One region of the Mycobacterium sp. NGS67 genome, then DNA from elsewhere that is predicted to be linked to it. Evidence: predicted binding sites of a transcription regulator. Region 1 holds the regulator's gene; the other holds the start of a gene.
The links. Region 1 encodes LexA, which represses DNA repair genes until DNA is damaged. Its sites were predicted from a motif close to CGAACANNTGTTCG; they were not measured.
Positions count from the first base shown of each region.

Region 1 (3,409 bases):
GGCGACCGGCGCCAACGCCGTCGAGGGACCGATCCTGCAGAAGTATGAGGCGCTGGGCGGGCCGGTCAGCAGCGATCTGGGCTTCCCCGTCGCCAACGAGGCAGACGGCGGGATCACTCCAGCCAGCCGCGTCGCGACGTTCTCCGCGGCGGACAAGCCGGTGATCTTCTGGACCCCCGACCACGGCGCCTTCGTCGTGCGCGGGGCCATGAAGGCCGCGTGGGACAAGCTCAAGGGCGCCACCGGCAAACTCGGTGCGCCGGTGGCTGACCAGACGGTGGACGGTGACGTGGTGTCGCAGAAGTTCACCGGCGGCAAGATCTCCTGGAACCGCGCCAAGAACACCTTCAGCACCGATCCGGCGAATCTGGCGCCGCTGCTGTCCGGACTCCAGGTTTCGGGACAGAATCAGCCCAGCAATTCGGCCTCACCCCCGGCGGGCAAGAAGTTCACCTTCCACTGGTGGTGGCTGATCGCGGCCGTGCCGGTGCTGTTGCTGGTCCTGATGTGCGTGTTGGTGGTGTTGGGTCTGCGCAGGCGCCGCGCCGCGGGTCCCGATGCACCCGTCTTCGACCCGGACCCGGACCGCAACGCCGGTGTGGACTATGACCCCGGCGCGGAAGGGCGCTGGCCGCGCGAGGACATCGATTACGGTTCTGAGCGGTTCCCCCCGGCCGACGAGCACGACCAGCACGTCGAGGACCATCCCGACGCCGGCTCGGGAGCCCGGGTCAGCTGGTCCCGGGGTGGGGCGACGGCGGTCCTCCCGGTCGAGCAGGACGCCGACGACGACGAATTCACCCACGATGCCGACGAGAGCTACGACTCGTCCTCGTATGAGGAGTACGACGAGGACCCCGACGCGGTGGGCACCACGCCCATCCCGGTGGTGTCGCACGAGGGCTACGGGGAACCTTTCGAGGAGGAGCCGCGGGTTCCGGAACGGGTAGGGCCGGAGGACTACGTGCCCGAACTCTCGGCGCCACCGACGTACGTGCCGGACGCGGACGTCCCCGAAGTGCCGCACTCCCGGGAAGAGCCGGAAATCCCGGAAGTTCCGGAGATCCCGGAAATCGAGCCGGACGAGCCATACCTCGACGAATATGCGGGGGCCCGCTACCCGCAAGACGAACTCAGGGACGACGCGGAAGGCGAGTCACCCGACCTGGCGTCGCCACCGGACACCGATCCGGTGCCCGAGGCGAGAACGGGACGGCATGCGGCCGCGGACCCGGCCGGCTACGCCGCCGAAGCCGGCACGCCGTTCGGAGCGGCTCCGCAGGCCGAGGCGCCGGCGGCGGCACCGGCCGGCAGCGCCGCGGTGCGTCCGACGATCCACCTGCCGCTCGACGACGACCCCTACCGGGCCCCGGACGGCTATCCGATCAAGGCCAGCGCCCGGTTCGGTCTGTATTACACGCCCAACAGCGCGCTCTATCACGACACACTGGCCGAGATCTGGTTCGCCAACGAGGACGCCGCGCGCGCCAACGGTTTCGTCCGGGCCGACTGACGCCGGCGGCTACACCTTGCGGATGACGGTGACCACCTTGCCCAGCACGATCGCGTCGTTGCCGGGAATCGGGTCGAATGCCGGGTTGTGCGGCATCAGCCACACCTGACCGCCGGCCCGCTTGAATGTCTTGACGGTGGCCTCGCCGTCGATCATCGCCGCGACGATGTCGCCGTTGTCGGCGACGTTCTGCTGGCGCACCACCACCCAGTCCCCATCGCAGATGGCGGCTTCGACCATGGACTCACCGACGACCTTGAGCAGGAACAGCGTCCCTTCGCCGACCAGCTCGCGGGGTAGGGGGAAGACGTCCTCGACGGCCTCCTCGGCCAGGATCGGCCCGCCGGCGGCGATGCGTCCCAGCACTGGGACGAAAGTCGGCTCCGGCAACGCATCCGAACCCGCTACATCGGTGAGCGGAGGCGTCACCGTGTCGTCGGCGCTGCGCACGTCGACAGCACGCGGGCGGTTCGGGTCCCGCCGCAAGTAGCCCTTGCGCTCCAGGGTGCGCAGTTGGTGTGCCACCGAGGACGTCGACGTCAGACCGACGGCATCACCGATCTCCCGGATGCTCGGCGGATATCCGCGGGTGGTCACCGACGCGCGGATGACGTCCAGGATTGTTCGCTGTCGGTCAGTCAGCGTCGCATCGGCCGGGGTGTCGTTGCTGTCGCTCATGGCACTGAATGTAACCCCACTCCGTCCAAGAATCAAACATGTGTTCGACCGGCGTGTCGTCGCGCCGTTGAGGGCCGCCGATCTGCGGAAACAAAATGAATCACAAGTGTGTAACTTCGGCGCGTACCGGGTATCTGAAAGTCACCAGCTGGTTGCACCGACAAAAAACTTGTCGGTGGTGAGGTCTACGGTTTTGCTCGTGCGACACGCTCGCTCAAATGTTCGGTTGTCGAACACATGAGCGACTAGTGTCGAACACACGAGCGATAAGTAGTCGACCGGAGGGAAACGGCATGACACTCATCTACGCGGGTCCGCATCGCGCCAGCAACGCGCAGAGCCCGTTGAACAGGCCTCTGAACAGGCCGATTCGCGAGTTTCCCTCCTATCGGTCCGGTCAGCCACGGTCGAACAGGCCGGGCCCGTCGCGCCCGGCGGGCGCGCCGATGCGCTACTACGGCACCGGTGTCGCGAGGTCGACCGTTGTCCACCGCAGACGGCCGGTCAGTGTGGCAACCACGATCGGGCTGGCCCTGGCCGCCGGTGTCATCACCCTCTGGTTAGGGCTGATGGCCAACTTCGGCAGCATGGTCCACGGCGAATCGGTCGAGGCGGCGCCGCAGGTGCCCGCCGCGCTGGCGGTGGTGCGGGTCGAGCCGGGCGAGTCTCTGCAGGATCTCGCGGTCCGCGTGGCGCCGGGCGCACCCGTGCGCGACGTCGTCGAACGCATCCGTGACCTCAACGCGCTGGACTCCAGCGCGGTGACCGCAGGCCAGACCCTGATCGCACCGGTCGGCTGACCGGCCGCAACCCGGGCTCGGCAGGTCGCGCGGGTACTCTCGGGGTGTTCTGTTATCCGGACGTCACGGCGTGGCAAAGGAGCGGCCATTGCACTGCCCTTTCTGCCGGCATCCCGATTCCCGGGTCATTGACTCCCGGGAAACCGATGAAGGCCAGGCAATTCGCCGTCGCCGGTCGTGTCCGGAATGCGGACGCCGCTTCACCACCGTCGAGACCGCGGTGCTCGCAGTGGTCAAGCGCAGCGGCGTCACCGAGCCGTTCAGCCGGGAGAAAGTGATCAGTGGTGTGCGCCGCGCCTGCCAGGGGCGCCAGGTCGACGACGACGCGCTGAACCTGCTCGCCCAACAGGTGGAAGACGCGGTGCGGGCCGCCGGGCCGGAGGTCCCCAGCCATGAGGTCGGGCTGGCCATCCTGGGT
Region 1 is NZ_JCALCF010000020.1:42,305-45,713, forward strand. Features, by position in the region: gene AC5Y4D_RS18535 (LGFP repeat-containing protein) at 1-1,513, shown strand, start outside; gene lexA (transcriptional repressor LexA) at 1,523-2,191, opposite strand; gene AC5Y4D_RS18545 (LysM peptidoglycan-binding domain-containing protein) at 2,485-2,991, shown strand; gene nrdR (transcriptional regulator NrdR) at 3,080-3,409, shown strand, end outside.

Region 2 (3,409 bases), on a different contig from region 1:
GCGGCGGCACACTGTCGGTGGCAGGCATCCATCTCAGCGACATCCCGGCGCTGAACTATCAGCGGCATCTCTTCCAAGAGCGGCAGATCCGGTCGGTGACGTCCAACACCCGCGCCGACGCCCGCGCGTTCCTCGATTTCGCGGGCAGGCATCGCATCGAGGTCACCACGCCGGAATATGCCCTCGGACAGGCCGATCGCGCGCTGGCCGACCTCAGCTCCGGGCGGATCGCCGGCGCCGCAGTGCTGCTGGTCTGACTCAGGTCGACAGGTGCCAGACCAGGGCGGCGGCCAGGGCGCCCACCCCGTTCAGTGCCCAGTGCAGCGCGATCGGCGCGATCAAGCTGCCGCTGCGTCGACGCAACCAGCTGAACACGAACCCGGCCGCGCCCGTCGCGATGACCGCCATCGTGACCCCGGCCATCATGCCGAAGACGCCGCCGCCGAACAGGTGGGTGAAGCCGACGTTGTTGCTGGTCAGGCCCAACGACGTGGCGATGTGCCAAAATCCGAACAGCAGTGACCCGGCCAGCGCAACGCCTCGGAAACCCCACGCCCGCTGCAGCGCACCGTGCAGCACGCCTCGGAAGACGAGTTCCTCCGGGATGACGGTTTGCAGCGGGATGATGACCATTGATGCGATCAGCGCGCCCGAGATGGTCGCGTAGTGGTTGTTCAGGAACATCGGACGGGTCATCGGCAGGAGCACCCCGACCCCGATGACGGACACCACCAACGCCACGCCGGCGAGCGCGTAGCCCATGCCGGACTTCCAGTGCTCGCGCCCGAGGCCGAGTTCGGTCCAGTCCAGCCCCCGCCACCGGACCAATAGCACCAGCCCGACGGCGGCTGCCGGCACGGTCGCAATGCTGGCCCACGCAGTGGTGAAGTGCGCGACCAGGTTGGTCAGCACCAGAACGGCGACGACGACGGCGATGTCGACATGAAGACGCAACCGGTCCAGCGGCGCATCGAGCGCAGCGCTGGACACCGTTGGTTGAGCGGATTGGTCGAGCATCATGACGATTCTACCGGCGCAGCGCTGAGCGGCGGGCTAGCTTTGTCGCGCCGCCAGCCTGCGACGCACGTAGGTCTTCAGCTCCGCCGACAGCGCTTCCACTTCGGTCAGTTGTGAAAGTAGTTGCGGCTCAGTCATTTTTGCGCGGAACACCAGCCCGATCGTCACGTCGTGGTCGGGCCGGGATTCGATGGTGACCTCGTCCCCGGCCCGGACGGTTCCAGGTGTGATCACCCGCAGGTAGGCGCCGGGTTTGCCGGCTTTGGTGAAGGTCTTGATCCAGTGGTTGAGGTTCAGGAACGCGGAGAAGGTGCGGCACGGTGTCCGCGGTGCGGAGACTTCGAGCAGCAGGCCGTCGGTGCCGACCCGCCACCGTTCGCCGATCAGCGCGCCGGTGACGTCGATGCCCGACGTGGTCAGGTTTTCCCCGAACATCCCGTCGGTCAGGGTGCGCTCGAGTCGCTGTTCCCACTCGTCGAGGTCCTCGCGGGCGTAGGCGTAGACGGCTTGGTCATCGCCGCCGTGGTACTTGGGATTGCCGATCGTGTCGCCGACCAGGCCGCTGCCCAGTCCGCCGCGCATCGGCCCGGGTGCACGGACCGCAACCGGCTCGGAGGTGGGCACTTTGTCGATGCCGGTCACCTTCGACATCGCGCGTGGATCGGGATTCGTCTTGGGCTGAGCCACGTTGACTGACACCACTTTTGGCACCCGCACAGGGTAACCCGGCCGGGTTGAGGTCGCCGGTCCGCATATGTGGTATCATCGAACATATGTTCGATCAATCGTGTGAGAACCCGCCCCGGTGGCAGGACCATCCGGGGGTTTTCCACGCCTGGATCGATGACATGAGCAGGCAGTGGCATCAGGCACTGAAGACCCCCACCGAGGAGTCCCAGGATTGGGTCGCAGCGGCCCGGGCGGCGGGGCAGATGGAAAACCGGGGTGCTGCTGCGCAGTTGATGGCGATCGGCGAGTTGTTCGCCTACCGGTTGCGTCGCCACGGTGAGACCGAGGACTGGGCGATCGACACGATGGCGGGAGTCGCTGCAGAGGTGGCGGCGGGCCTCAAGATCAGCCAGCGCTGCGCGCAGGACAAACTAACCCTGGCGCGTGACATGCGCGAACGGCTACCCAAGACCGCCGCGGTGTTTTGCGCCGGGGACATCGATGTGGTCGCGTTCGCCCTGATCGCCTCGCGCACCTCGCTGATCCTCGACCCCGAGGCGCTGGCGGCGGTTGATCGCCGCATCGCGGTCAACGTCACCCGGTGGCCGTCGCTGACCCCGTCGCGGCTGGCCAAGAAGGTCGACGCGATCGTTGCCGCGGTCGACCTGGACGCGGTGCGGCGCCGCGCCAAACGCCACCGCGACCGCCATCTGGACATCGAGAAGGAATACGACGGGACCTGCCGCGTGGAAGGTGAGCTGCGCCCCACCGATGCCCGCGCTCTAGACGCCGCGTTGAGCGCGCTGGCGGCCACGGTCTGCGTCGAGGACCCGCGCACCCCCGAACAGCGCCGCGCCGACGCCATCGAGGCCCTCAGCGCCCGCGCCACCCGGATGGCCTGCCTGTGCGGGCGCACCGACTGCAGCGCCGGCACGCGCCCACCAACCTCGCCGGTGATCATCCACGTCATCGCCACTCAGGACAGCCTCAACGGCACCGCCAGCGGGCCCGCCGCGATGATCGACGCCGACGCGCTCATCACCCCCGAACTCCTGGCCGAGTTGGCGACGTCAGCCAAACAGGTGCCGCTGATCCACCCCGGCTACAGCCCACCCGAACCGCACTACCGCCCGTCGAAAGCGTTGGCCGACTTCGTGCGCTGTCGCGACCTGACGTGCCGCTGGCCCGGTTGCGACGTACCCGCCACCCAGTGTGATCTGGATCACACGATCCCGTGGTCGCAAGGCGGGCCCACCCACGCGGCCAACACCAAGTGCTACTGCCGTACCCACCATTTGGTCAAAACCTTCTGGGACTGGAGCGAAAAGCAACTGGCCGACGGCACCCTGATCCTGACCTCCCCTGCCGGCGACACCCACGTCACCACCCCCGGCAGCGCCCTGCTGTTCCCCAGCCTGTGCACCGCAGTCGGCGGCATGCCCACCCCCGAAACCATTGCGCCCCAAGACCATTGCGCCGAACGCGGCGCGATGATGCCCAAACGCCGCCGCACCCGCGCCCAAAACCGCGCTCACCGCGTCACCGCCGAACGACGCGCCAACCGTCGAGCCCGCCAACCCGCTTACAGCGACCGAGCCGGCCCCGCCCCGCCCGACGACGACCCGCCGCCGTTCTGAGCTCAGGTCAAATCACTCGCTCTGCTCGCCCGACGACCAGGTCCAGCCGCTGATCTCCGGGTCGTCCTCGCCGTGCTCTCGCGTGT
Region 2 is NZ_JCALCF010000003.1:139,654-143,062, reverse strand. Features, by position in the region: gene AC5Y4D_RS03595 (zinc-binding alcohol dehydrogenase family protein) at 1-257, shown strand, start outside; gene AC5Y4D_RS03590 (CPBP family intramembrane glutamic endopeptidase) at 259-1,017, opposite strand; gene AC5Y4D_RS03585 (MOSC domain-containing protein) at 1,054-1,719, opposite strand; gene AC5Y4D_RS03580 (HNH endonuclease signature motif containing protein) at 1,866-3,323, shown strand; gene AC5Y4D_RS03575 (phosphoketolase family protein) at 3,336-3,409, opposite strand, start outside.
Region 2: the regulator LexA is predicted to act here: its motif matches at 1,784-1,797, upstream of AC5Y4D_RS03580 (HNH endonuclease signature motif containing protein).